Linked DNA regions of Pigmentiphaga sp. H8. The protein of the gene in region 3 interacts with the protein of the main gene of each other region in a pairwise test. Links are inferred from orthologs where the notes say so. Each region holds a gene or a part of one and is shown on either strand. Other genes may lie near its edges. The genes, in order: rlmN, EGT29_RS01540, ftsZ and zapD.

Region 1 (2,945 bases), 2.1 Mb from region 3 along the record:
GCGACAGCGCCAGCAGCCAGTAGGTGTTGCGCAACACGCGATTGCGCGCGACCTCGCCGGGCGCAGCCCCGGTCCGGTTGAAGGGAGAAGTGCGTAGATCGTTCATGGTCGAGCGACTCCTTGTGGTCTTTTTGCTCTGTTTCGCCCCGCGAGGGCATGGTGTGTCTGACACCAAGTATGCCGCAGGGTTCCGCCTGGTTCCAGTAGGGCCGGCACGGTGCGTCCGGGGTGGGCAGGGGTAGCGGTCCTGTCAAGGAGCCGTGATACAATTTAACGTTTAAGTTCCCCTCAAAGTATTTGTTTTTATTGGAGTTTTTGATGGCTATCGAGCGCACCCTTTCGATCATCAAGCCGGACGCCGTTTCCAAGAACGTCATCGGCCAGATCGTTTCCCGTTTCGAGGCTGCCGGCCTCAAGGTCATCGCCGCGCGCATGATGCAGCTCTCGCGCAGCGACGCCGAGCGCTTCTACGCCGTGCACGCCGCGCGCCCGTTCTTCAAGGACCTGGTCGACTTCATGGTCTCCGGTCCCGTGTTCGTGCAGGTCCTGGAAGGCGAGAGCGCCATCCAGAAGAACCGCGACCTGATGGGCGCGACCGATCCCAAGAAGGCCGAGAAGGGCACGATCCGCGCCGATTTCGCCGACAGCATCGACGCCAACGCCGTGCACGGCTCGGACGCCGTCGAGACCGCCAAGGTCGAAGTCGCCTTCTTTTTCCCCGAACTGAACATCCACAGCCGCTGAGCCTGGATGTCCGTTTTTCCCAGGAGGCCGGGATGAATACTATCTCGCCGCTCGCCGAAGCCGCCCAGGCCGAGGCTACACGTTCCGAATCCCCGCGCATCAACCTGCTGGGGCTGGACGGGGCCGAGCTCGCCTCGCTGGTGGAAAACTGGGGGGACAAGCCGTTTCGCGCCAAGCAGCTTCAGCGCTGGCTGCACCAGCGCGGCGTGGACGATTTCGAGCAGATGTCGGATCTGGCCAAGTCCTTCCGCGAGAAGCTCGCGCGGCAGTGCGAGATACGGCTGCCCGAGGTCGTCACCGCCCACAAGTCGGCCGACGGCACGCGCAAGTGGCTGCTCGACGTCGGCAACGGCAACGCGATCGAAACCGTGTTCATCCCCGAGGACGACCGCGGCACGCTGTGCATCTCGACGCAGGCGGGCTGCACCGTGGCCTGCCGGTTCTGCTCCACCGGCCACCAGGGCTTCAACCGCAACCTGGGGGTGGACGAGATCATCGGCCAGCTGTGGCTGGCGCGCCGCACGGTCGAGGCCGACCGCGAGGGCGCGCGGCTGTCGGGCGGCATGCCCGCGCCGCTGGGTACCCAGGACGACCGGGTCATCAGCAACGTCGTCATGATGGGCATGGGCGAGCCCCTGCTCAACTACGACAACACGGTCTCGGCGCTGCGCCTGATGCTGGACGACAATGCCTATGGCCTGTCGCGCCGCCGGGTCACGGTGTCGACCTCGGGCGTGGTGCCCATGATGGACCGCCTCGCGCGCGACTGTCCGGTCGCGCTGGCGGTGTCGCTGCACGCGCCCAACGACGCGCTGCGCGACGACCTGGTGCCGCTGAACCGCAAGTATCCGCTGCGCGAACTGATCGCGGCGTGCCAGCGCTACCTGGAGTTCGCCCCGCGCGACTTCATCACGTTCGAATACGTCATGCTCGACGGCATCAACGATGGCGACGAGCATGCCAAGCAATTGATAGACATTGCGCGGCAGGTGTCGTGCAAGTTCAACCTCATTCCGTTCAATCCCTTCCCGCAGTCCGGGCTCAAGCGTTCGCCCATGGCCCGGGTCCGGCTGTTCGCGCAGCGCCTGATGGACGCCGGCATCGTCACCACCGTGCGCAAGACGCGCGGCGACGACATCGACGCGGCCTGCGGACAGTTGGCCGGCGAGGTCAAGGATCGTACCCGCCTGAAGGAACGCCTGGCGGGCGAGACCCGGTTTGGCCGTATCGTGGAGGTGCGCGAATGATGCAACCGCGGTGCCGGGCCGGCCGTTGCGGCAGGGCCGGACAAGGAGTCGTCGATGTCTGAACCCCACGAAACCGGTGCCGCCGGCAGGCAGGAGGGCCCGGCGCCCACTGCCGGCTCGCCGTCTTCGTCGTCGGTCGGCCGGGAACTGGCGCGCCTGCGCGAGGCACGCGGCTGGTCGCAGGAATACGTGTCCGACCGCCTGAAGTTCGCCGTGCGCCAGATCCGCGCGCTCGAGAACGAACAGTGGAACGAGCTGCCGCAGGGCATGCCGCTGCGCGGCTTCGTGCGCAACTACGCGCGGTTGCTGGACCAGGATCCGGCGCCGATGCTGCAGGCGCTGTCGCCCCAGTTGCAGGTGGCCGATCCGGTATCGCTGGAACAGGCCTCGTCGCTGTCCAGCCCGCTGGCGCATTCGTCGGGCCGGACCTGGCCGGTGGCCGCCAGCCGCAGGCGGCTGGCCCCCTGGCTGGTCGGCGGCGTGATGGCGGTGCTGGCGCTGGTGCTGCTGGGCTACGCGCTCAGCCAGCAAGGCAAGCTGTCGTTCGGGCAGGCTTCCACGGCCAGCCTGGATACGCCCGCGGCTGGCACGACCTCGGTTCAGACCGAGGCGCCGCTGGCCCCGGCCGAGCCGCCGCCCGCCGTGCCGCAGGAAGTCGTGCCCGCGGCGGCTGCGCCCGTCGCGCCCGAACCAGCGCCGGCGCCGGAGCCGCCGGCGGCGGCCCCGGCTCCGGCGCCCGGCCTGTCGATGACGATGCGGCAGGCAAGCTGGGTCGAAGTGCGGCGCGCCGACGGCACCGTGGCCGTGTCGCGGATCATCGCCGCTGGCGAGCCCTACGAGCTGGATGTGGCGGGAGCGCCGTACCGTGTCGTGATCGGCAACGTCAACGGGGTAGACTTGACCTGGCGCGGCACGCCCGTCGACCTCGCGCCGTATCGCCGGGACAACGTCGCC
Region 2 (2,847 bases), 4.6 Mb from region 3 along the record:
CTTCAGCATGGCGCTGGCCGCCGTGGTGCGCCAGCCGCGGGTGACGAAGACGTCCTTGTGGGCGATGGGGATGCCGGTCAGCTGGCCGGCCTGGCCGCCCGCCAGTGCGGCGTCGGCGGCGCGGGCCTGGGCCAGCGTCAGTTCGGGGTCCACGTGCAGGAAGGCGTTGAGTTCGTGGCGGGCGGCAATGGCCTCGAGCGCGCTCTGCGCCAGTTCGACGGCCGAGACCCGGCGCTCGTCCAGGGCCTTGCGCAGCTCGGCGATGCCGGCGAATTCGGTGTGCAGGGGTTGTGGCATGGGCTTACTCGATGACCTTGGGCACCAGGAACAGGCCGTCCTGGACGGCCGGGGCGTTGGCCAGCAGGGCGTCGCGCGATTCGGCGGTGGCCGGCTCGGTGGCGGCGTCCTCGCGCAGGCGCAGGACCACGTCCTCGATGGCCGAGATGGGATGGGTGAGCGGTTCCACGCCCTGGGTATCGACCGCCTGCAATTGCTCGATCAGGCCGAAGATGCCGTTCAGGTCCTTCAGGACGCGGGCCTGGGTGTCGCCCGCAAGTTCGAGACGGGCCAGCCGCGCGATGCGCGTGACGTCGGTTTCGGTAAGCGCCATGGCAGTGTGATGGAAAGGCGGCGAAACGGCGTCGGACGGGGCTCTGGCGCGCTTCGGGGCCGGGTGGGTCGTAGCACTGCTTCGAAGACCGCAGAATCGAGAATAATGCAGAACTTTGATGCAGTTTCAGGGTATTGAAGCAGGATTATAAGTTATCATTTCGCGTTTACCGGACCCGCCCACCCCGCATCCGTTCTTCATAAAAGATTCCCGATGTTCAGTTTCCTGCGCAGTTATTTTTCCAATGATCTGGCGATCGACCTTGGCACCGCCAACACGCTGATCTACGTCCGCAGCAAGGGCATCGTGCTGAACGAACCCTCGGTGGTGGCCATCCGCCAGGAAGGCGGGCCCAGCGGCAAGAAAACGATCCAGGCGGTGGGCAAGGAAGCCAAGCAGATGCTGGGCCGCGTGCCCGGCAACATCGAAGCCATCCGTCCCATGAAGGACGGCGTGATCGCCGACTTCACCGTGACCGAGCAGATGCTCAAGCAGTTCATCCGCATGGTCCACCCCAAGGGCCTGTTCGCCCCCAGCCCCCGCATCATCATCTGCGTTCCCTGCGGCTCCACGCAGGTCGAGCGCCGGGCGATCCGGGAATCGGCCCTGGGCGCGGGCGCCAGCCAGGTCTTCCTGATCGAGGAACCCATGGCCGCGGCCATCGGCGCCGGCCTGTCGGTCTCCGACGCCAGCGGCTCGATGGTGGTGGACATCGGCGGCGGCACCACCGAGGTCGCCGTGATCTCGCTGGGCGGCATGGTCTACAAGGGTTCGGTGCGCGTGGGCGGCGACAAGTTCGACGAGGCCATCGTCAACTACATCCGCCGCAACTACGGCATGCTGATCGGCGAACCCACGGCCGAACTCATCAAGAAGGCCATCGGATCGGCGTTCCCCGGGTCCGAGGTCAAGGAAATGGAAGTCAAGGGCCGCAACCTGTCCGAAGGCATCCCTCGCAGCTTCACCGTTTCCTCCAATGAAATCCTCGAGGCCCTGACCGATCCGCTGAACCAGATCGTCTCGGCCGTGAAGATCGCGCTGGAGCAGACCCCGCCCGAACTGGGCGCCGACATCACCGAGAAGGGCATCATGCTGACCGGCGGCGGCGCGCTGCTGCGCGACCTGGACCGCCTGTTGCAGGAAGAAACCGGCCTGCCCGTCATCGTGGCCGAGGACCCGCTGACCTGCGTGGTGCGCGGCTGCGGCCAGGCGCTCGAGCGCATGGACAAACTGGGCGCCATCTTCACGAACGAGTAATCTTTCCTCATGGTTGCCATCGCGACGGGGCGAAGCGGCTGACAAGCGGTTCGCCCCGGTCTTTTTTCATCGGGACCTGTCCCGGCATCGCCGGACGCTGGACCAATCTCCATGCAATACAGTCCACCGTCGTTTTTCAAGCAGGGGCCGCCGGCCTTGGTCCGGCTGGCGTTCTTCGTTTTCCTGTCCCTGGTCATGCTGGTGGTCGACACCCGCATGCGGGCGCTCGACGCCTTGCGCGAAGCGGTCAGCGTGGTGCTGTACCCGTTCCAGCGCGTCATGCTGCTGCCCCGGGACGGCGTGCGCTACGTGGCCGATTTCTTCGAGGTCAATAGCAGCGTACAGCAGGAAATCGAGCTGATGCGCCGCCAGCGCATCGAGATGGCCCAGTCCACCGCCCAGGCCGCGCAACTGGCCTCCGAGAACGCCCAGTTGCGCCGGCTGCTGGGCGCCAGCGAACGCGTCCCGGCCCCCGCCGTCCTGGTACAGGTGCTGTACGAGTCGCGCGACGCGTTCTCGCGCCGGCTGATCATCGACAAGGGCAGCCACTACGGCATCATCGCCGGCATGCCGGTCATCGACGACGGCGGCGTGGTGGGGCAGGTGGTGCGCACCTCGCCCATGACCTCCGAGGTCGCGCTGCTGACCGACCGCGTGCAGTCCATTCCCATCCAGGTGCTGCGCAACGGCTTGCGCGGCATCACGTCCGGCGGCGAGATCCCGGGCCGGCTGGGCCTGCGGTTCATGGCGTCCGACGCCGACATCCAGGTGGGCGACACCCTGGTCACCAGCGGGCTGGACGGCATCTATCCCGAGGGCCTGCCCGTGGCCACGGTCGAATCGGTCGAGCGCGACGCCAGTTCCGGCTTCGCCCGCATCCTGTGCAAGCCGGTGGCCGGCGTGGAGCGCTACCGGCATTTCCTGGTGCTGCAGACCATCAAGCCGCAGGAACTTAACAACGCGCCGGGGGACGAATCCTC
Region 3 (3,064 bases):
AACTGGGCGTGGCCCTGGTGGACATCGGCGGCGGCACGACCGACATCGCCATTTTCACCGGCGGCGCGATCCGCCACACCGCGGTCATTCCGATTGCCGGCGACCAGATCACCGGCGACGTCGCCGCGGCGCTGCGCACGCCCACGCCCGATGCCGAAGAGATCAAGCTGCGCTACGGCGTGGCCAAGCAGGTGCTGGCCAGCCCCGACGAACGCATCGAGGTGCCCGGGCTGGGCGACCGCGGGCCGCGCCAGTTGTCGCGCCAGGCGCTGGGCGCCGTGATCGAGCCGCGGGTCGAGGAACTGTTCACCTTCGTGCAGCAGGTGATCCGCGAGTCGGGCTACGACGAGCTGCTGTCGTCGGGCATCGTGCTGACCGGCGGCACCTCGCAGATGCCCGGCGTGGTGGAACTGGCCGAGGACATCTTCCTGAAGCCCGTGCGCCTGGGCGTGCCCGAATACACCGGCAGCCTGGCGGACGTGGTCCGCAGCCCGCGCTTCTCGACCGTGATGGGCCTTTTGGCCGAGGCCCGGCTGCAGCGCGTGCGCGGCCGCAAGGTGGCGCAGCAGACCGGAAATGTCACACAGGTTTTCTCTCGTATGAAAGAGTGGTTCCTGGGGAATTTTTGAAGCGATCCCCCGTCGCATACGTTGCCCGAATCGTGCAGTCCTTCGCAGTCCGATGAAGCAGTGCCCGTTCTTTGAGTCCGTGCAGTTGCAGGTCCAGAGTATCCAGCAGTCCGTTCAAACCAGTTTTTTTATTTGAGTCGAGGAGGTGCGTGACCGGGGAAGGTGAAACGTGAAGCGCGATCCCAAGGCGGGGTCAGTCAGATGGTCGATTCCGGCCCGATCACATTTCACATTTCACATTTCCCAGCCGCCACTTATCCGCCAGAACCCCCGGAGGTCATTATGAAATTCGAAATGCTAGACACCGATACCCGTGGAACGGTCATCAAGGTGGTGGGTGTGGGCGGCGCCGGCGGCAACGCCGTTGCTCACATGATCCGTCGCGGCGTGCAGGGCGTGGAGTTCATCTGCGCCAACACCGACATGCAGGCGCTGTCGCATACCAACGCGCCGGTGCAGATCCGCCTGGGCCGCAGCGGCCTGGGCGCCGGCGCCAAGCCCGAGCAGGGCCGCGCCGCCGCCGAGACCGCCCGCGAAGAAATCCGCGACGCGCTGCAGGGCGCCAACATGGTGTTCATCACCGCCGGCATGGGCGGCGGCACCGGTACCGGTGCCGGCCCGGTGGTGGCCGAGGTCGCCAAGGAACTCGGCATCCTGACGGTGGCCGTGGTGACCAAGCCCTTCAACTTCGAAGGCAGCAAGCGCATGCGCATGGCCGAGGAAGGCATCGACGCCCTGACGGAGCACGTGCATTCGCTGATCGTCGTGCTGAACGAGAACCTGTACGAACTGCTGGGCGAAGACGCCACGCAGGAAGACTGCTTCAAGTCCGCCGACGACATCCTGCACAACGCCTGCGCCGGCATCGCCGAGATCATCAACGTGGACGGCAACGTCAACGTCGACTTCGAAGACGTCAAGACCATCATGAGCGAGCAGGGCAAGGCCATGATGGGCACCGGCATCGCCAGCGGCGTGGACCGCGCCCGCGTGGCGTCCGAGCAGGCCATCGCGTGCCCGCTGCTGGAAGGCATCGACCTGAACGGCGCCCGCGGCGTGCTGGTCAACATCACCGCCAGCCGTTCGCTGAAGATGCGCGAGACCCGCGAGATCATGGACACCATCCGCAGCTACGCCGCGGAAGACGCCACCGTGATCTTCGGCGTGTCGTACGACGATGCGATGGGCGAAGACCTGCGCGTCACCGTCGTGGCGACCGGCCTGGGCCGCACCAAGGCCAAGCCGCAGCTGGTGCAGAACACCATGCAGCAACTGCGCACGGGCACGGACAACGTCCCGGCCTACAACGCCCAGGCGGGTGGCACCAACTACCACGACTACGACACGCCCACGGTCTTCCGCAACCCGCGGGATGCGTCGATGCGCGTGCAGGCGCTGGAAAGCTCGGGCATGGAGCACCTGGACATCCCGGCGTTCCTGCGCAAGCAGGCGGACTGACAGGCCGATAGACCCCCTCTGCGCGCTGACGCGTTCCCCCAGGAAACCGCGGATCTGGCTTAGCCAGTCCGCCGGTTTCGCCCCCTGGGGGGCGCGCGTAGCGCGTAGGGGGGGTATTTTTATTTGTTGCTTTGCTTGGGAGGGCGGCGGCGCGGGCCTATACTGCCCATCCGGTGTTTTTCCCTTCCATACAAGGAGTCTTCCATGACCATCAAAGTAGGCGATCGCGTCCCCGACGGTACCCTGACCGAGTTCATCGCCGTGGAGACCGAGGGCTGCTCGCTCGGCCCCAACGCGTTCCAGGTCGCGGATCTGGTCAAGGGCAAGAAGATTGCCGTGTTTGCCGTGCCGGGCGCCTTCACGCCCACCTGCTCGGCCAAGCACGTGCCCAGCTACCTGCAGAACCATGACGCCCTGAAGGCCAAGGGCGTGGACGAGATCTGGTGCGTGGCCACCAACGACGCGTTCGTGATGGGTGCCTGGGCCAAGGACCAGGGCAGCCAGGGCAAGGTCCGCATGCTGGCCGACGGTTCGGCCAAGTGGACCAAGGCGCTGGGCCTGGAGTTCGACCTGACCGAGCGTGGCATGGGCGTGCGTTCGCAGCGCTATTCCATGCTGCTGGACGACGGCGCCGTCAAGGTGCTGAACGTCGAGGCGCCCGGCAAGTACGAAATCAGCGACGCGGAAACCTTGCTCAAGCAGCTGTAATTCCGTTTCCGGCACGGCCGCGGCACGGTGTGCGCGGCCGTATCGGAACCTGTGGCGTCCGACCCGCTCTAACACGGAAACGTTACAATATAGTATTAACCCGGATTCCTAGCCGCCATGCTTTGCCAGCGCACAATAAAAAGCGTCACTCGAACCACCGGAGTCGGTCTGCATTCCGGGCGGCGCGTCGAGATCACGCTGCGTCCGGCGGCGCCCAATACCGGCATCGTCTTCCACCGCATCGACCTGCCCGAACCCGTCGACCTGCC
Region 4 (2,800 bases), 4.0 Mb from region 3 along the record:
GCCATGGCGCTGATGGCCGAAGGCGCGGACGGCCAGTTGTCCATCGGGGTGACGGCCACGGTCTCGACCGGGCTCCTGCCCGACAGCGTGGCCCTGCTGCTGGCGCGGCGGCCCGAGACCCGTCTGTCCATTACCGAGTCGACCCTGGACCAGCTCCTGCCGCTGTTGCTGGAGCGTCGCCTGGACTTCGTGGTGACGCGCCTGGAAGGCGATGCCATCGACGGCCGCCTGCGCTGCACGCCGGTCTATAGCGAAAGCATCGCGGTGGCCGCGCCGCCGTCGCATCCGCTGGCCGGCCGCCGGGGGCTGGCCTGGGCGGACCTGGAGGGATGCGGCTGGGTGGTACCGCCCCAGGGCAATCCGCTGCGCCGCGAACTGGACGCCGAGTTCGCGCTGGCCGGCCTGCCCGCGCCCCGCTACCGGGTCGAGGCCGTCGGCATCCTGATGCTGGTGGCGATGATGCAGCGGGCCCATCTGCTGACCGCGCTGTCGCGCCGCGTGCTGCGCTATTTTCAGGCCGCCGGCCAACTGGTGGCGCTGGACCTGCCCACGCGCCGGCAGGGCATGGTGGGCATCCTGCGCCATCGCGATGCGCCCGACACCTCGCTGCATCGCGACTTCCACGAAGTCCTGCTGGAAGCGGCCGACGCGGCGGGCGTCACAACTCGAAACCGCATTGCGGGGCCGCCTGCTTCAAAGTAGGGGGTGATCGAGCTACGGTTGAGTGTTTTTCCCGTTGGCTCCGTACCTACAATGGAGGTGTTCCGAAGCGCCCGCGCAAGGCGCCGTTCGGAAGCGGGCAAGGCAAGTGTCGCCGTGTCCATGCCGTACAGGTATATTTCTACGAAATTCCGATTCCGGACGGTCTACGTGGTTCTTTACGAATACCCATTCAACGAGCGCGTCCGAACGCTGCTGCGTCTGGAAAGCCTCTTCGACAATCTGTTCTTCTTCGTGCGGCAACCGGATGCCCGCGGGCATCACGTCGCATTGACCACGCTGTTCGAAATCCTGGATGTGTCGGCGCGGGCCGATCTCAAGTCCGAACTGCTCCAGGACCTGGAGCGCTATCGCCAATCCCTGAGTTCGCTGCGCGAGCATCCCGGCGTCGATCGCCAGACCCTGGACGTCATGCTGTCCAGCATCGAGCAGGCCGCGGGCGCGCTCGTGGCCCAGGGCAAGACCGGCCAGCCGCTGCGGCAGAACGAATGGCTGACCAGCATACGCAGCCGCCTGGCGATCCCGGGCGGCGCCTGCGAATTCGACGTCCCGTCCTTCCACGCCTGGAAGCACAAGCCCGTCGAGCATCGCGTCCAGGACCTGGCCCAGTGGGTCGAACCCTTCCTGCCCATACGCGACGGCCTGGCCATCGTGCTGAAGATGCTGCGCGAATCGGGCCGGCAGGTCGCGGTGGTGGCCGAGGGCGGCGCCTTCCAGCAGATGCTGGGCGGCAAGGCCTACCAGCTGCTGCGCATCTATGTCGACGAGGCGCTGGGCGTGTTCCCCGAGGTCAGCGCCAACAAGTACATGGTGTCGGTGCGCTTCTCGTCCCAGGGAGGCGATCTGAAGCCGCAGCCGGTGGCGGCCGACGTGCCCTTCCAGCTGACGCTGTGCAACAGCTTCTGAAGGCGGCGCATCGCTCGTCCCCTGGCTACAATGCGGCCATGGTCAAGAAAGTCAAATGCCCCACATGCGCCAGGCCGGCTCCATGGAGCCCCGACAACGCCTGGCGGCCCTTCTGCTCCGAACGCTGCCGCCAGATCGACCTGGGAGCGTGGGCGGCCGAGAAATTCGCCATACCCGGCGCGCCCCTGGAAACCGACGACCTGAGCGGGGATTCCTCGGGCCGGCTGTTTCCTTCGCCGCAGTCGATGAACTGAGCTAGGAGTTCTCCAGCAGCGTCCGGATGTCCAGCGACCGCAGCAGTTGCATGGTCTCCCGCGTCAACCGGGTCAGCGGCTGGAGCCGCGCCGTGCACATGATCAGGTTGTTGTGCATGGACGGCGAGTGCACGCGGGCGGTGGCCAGCGTGCCGGCGCGGCGCTGCGGCCCGATGGCGCTGGCCGACAGCAGCGCGTAGCCTTCCCCGCTTTCGGCCAGGGCCACCATGGTGTGCACCGCGTTGACCTCGGCAACGATGTCCAGCGCGATGCCGCGCCGGCGGCAGGCCGCATCCACCACCGCGCGGATGGTGTTGGGCTCGCAGGGCAGGATCAGTGGGTAGTCCGCCAGCGCATCGACCGGCAGCGACTCCGGCAGGCGTTCGCCCGGACCGGGCACGCATCCCACCAGCATCAGTTCCTCCTGGAATACCGGCTCGTAGTCCAGCGTTTCGCCCGGGGCGGGGTCGTACAGCAGCGCGACGTCGACCCGGCCTTCGTGCAGCCACTCCCGCAGGCTGACGCTCAGTCCTTCGGTCACGGTCAGCGCGGCGCCGGGCAGGCGTTCGCGGAAGCCGCGCACCAGGCTGGGCGCCAGCAGATGGGCGATGCGCGGCGGAAAGCCGACCACGATCTTGCCCCGCGGCACCGCCTTCAGTTCGTGGATTTCCTGGCGCGCGGTGGCCAGGCGGGCCAGGACGACCCGGGCGTGTTCCAGCAGGCGCCTGCCGGCCTCGGTCGGTTCCACGCCGCGGCCGTTGCGGTAGAGCAGGTGTTCGTGCAGCTCCACTTCCAGCAGGCGGATCTGCCGGCTCAGGGAAGGCTGGGTCATTTCGAGCACCATGGCGGCGCGTGTGAAGCTGCCGGCGTCGACGACCTGGACGAAGTACTCAAGTTGCTTGATATCCATGCCTGTCTCG

The links.
Region 1: the proteins of ftsZ (region 3) and rlmN interact in binary tests that used the Escherichia coli proteins (3 or more experiments, as listed by UniProt). The link is inferred for Pigmentiphaga sp. H8 from one-to-one orthologs.
Region 2: the proteins of ftsZ (region 3) and EGT29_RS01540 interact in binary tests that used the Escherichia coli proteins (3 or more experiments, as listed by UniProt). The link is inferred for Pigmentiphaga sp. H8 from one-to-one orthologs.
Region 4: the proteins of ftsZ (region 3) and zapD interact in binary tests that used the Escherichia coli proteins (3 or more experiments, as listed by UniProt). The link is inferred for Pigmentiphaga sp. H8 from one-to-one orthologs.

Annotation. Positions count from the first base shown.
Region 1 is NZ_CP033966.1:2,816,926-2,819,870, forward strand. What follows is about bases 10-2,883. They hold rlmN (23S rRNA (adenine(2503)-C(2))-methyltransferase RlmN), read left to right. Parts: upstream 10-776; coding sequence 777-1,991; downstream 1,992-2,883. Other genes in these bases: EGT29_RS13385 (Bax inhibitor-1/YccA family protein), read right to left, coding at 10-106; ndk (nucleoside-diphosphate kinase), read left to right, coding at 319-744; EGT29_RS13400 (RodZ domain-containing protein), read left to right, coding at 2,046-2,883. Outside these bases: more of EGT29_RS13385, read right to left, coding at 1-9; more of EGT29_RS13400, read left to right, coding at 2,884-2,945.
Region 2 is NZ_CP033966.1:319,881-322,727, forward strand. What follows is about bases 70-2,845. They hold EGT29_RS01540 (rod shape-determining protein), read left to right. Parts: upstream 70-823; coding sequence 824-1,867; downstream 1,868-2,845. Other genes in these bases: gatA (Asp-tRNA(Asn)/Glu-tRNA(Gln) amidotransferase subunit GatA), read right to left, coding at 70-297; gatC (Asp-tRNA(Asn)/Glu-tRNA(Gln) amidotransferase subunit GatC), read right to left, coding at 302-610; mreC (rod shape-determining protein MreC), read left to right, coding at 1,979-2,845. Also shown: more of gatA, read right to left, coding at 1-69; more of mreC, read left to right, coding at 2,846-2,847. UniProt on the Escherichia coli protein: Forms membrane-associated dynamic filaments that are essential for cell shape determination. Acts by regulating cell wall synthesis and cell elongation, and thus cell shape.
Region 3 is NZ_CP033966.1:4,960,553-4,963,616, reverse strand. The notes cover bases 5-2,997. They hold ftsZ (cell division protein FtsZ), read left to right. Parts: upstream 5-908; coding sequence 909-2,087; downstream 2,088-2,997. Other genes in these bases: lpxC (UDP-3-O-acyl-N-acetylglucosamine deacetylase), read left to right, coding at 2,913-2,997; EGT29_RS23335 (peroxiredoxin), read left to right, coding at 2,292-2,795; ftsA (cell division protein FtsA), read left to right, coding at 5-629. Also shown: more of ftsA, read left to right, coding at 1-4; more of lpxC, read left to right, coding at 2,998-3,064. UniProt on the Escherichia coli protein: Essential cell division protein that forms a contractile ring structure (Z ring) at the future cell division site. The regulation of the ring assembly controls the timing and the location of cell division.
Region 4 is NZ_CP033966.1:928,580-931,379, forward strand. The notes cover bases 20-2,748. They hold zapD (cell division protein ZapD), read left to right. Parts: upstream 20-870; coding sequence 871-1,626; downstream 1,627-2,748. Other genes in these bases: EGT29_RS04500 (LysR family transcriptional regulator), read left to right, coding at 20-702; EGT29_RS04510 (DNA gyrase inhibitor YacG), read left to right, coding at 1,665-1,880; EGT29_RS04515 (LysR substrate-binding domain-containing protein), read right to left, coding at 1,882-2,748. In the rest of the region: more of EGT29_RS04500, read left to right, coding at 1-19; more of EGT29_RS04515, read right to left, coding at 2,749-2,790. UniProt on the Escherichia coli protein: Cell division factor that enhances FtsZ-ring assembly. Directly interacts with FtsZ and promotes bundling of FtsZ protofilaments, with a reduction in FtsZ GTPase activity.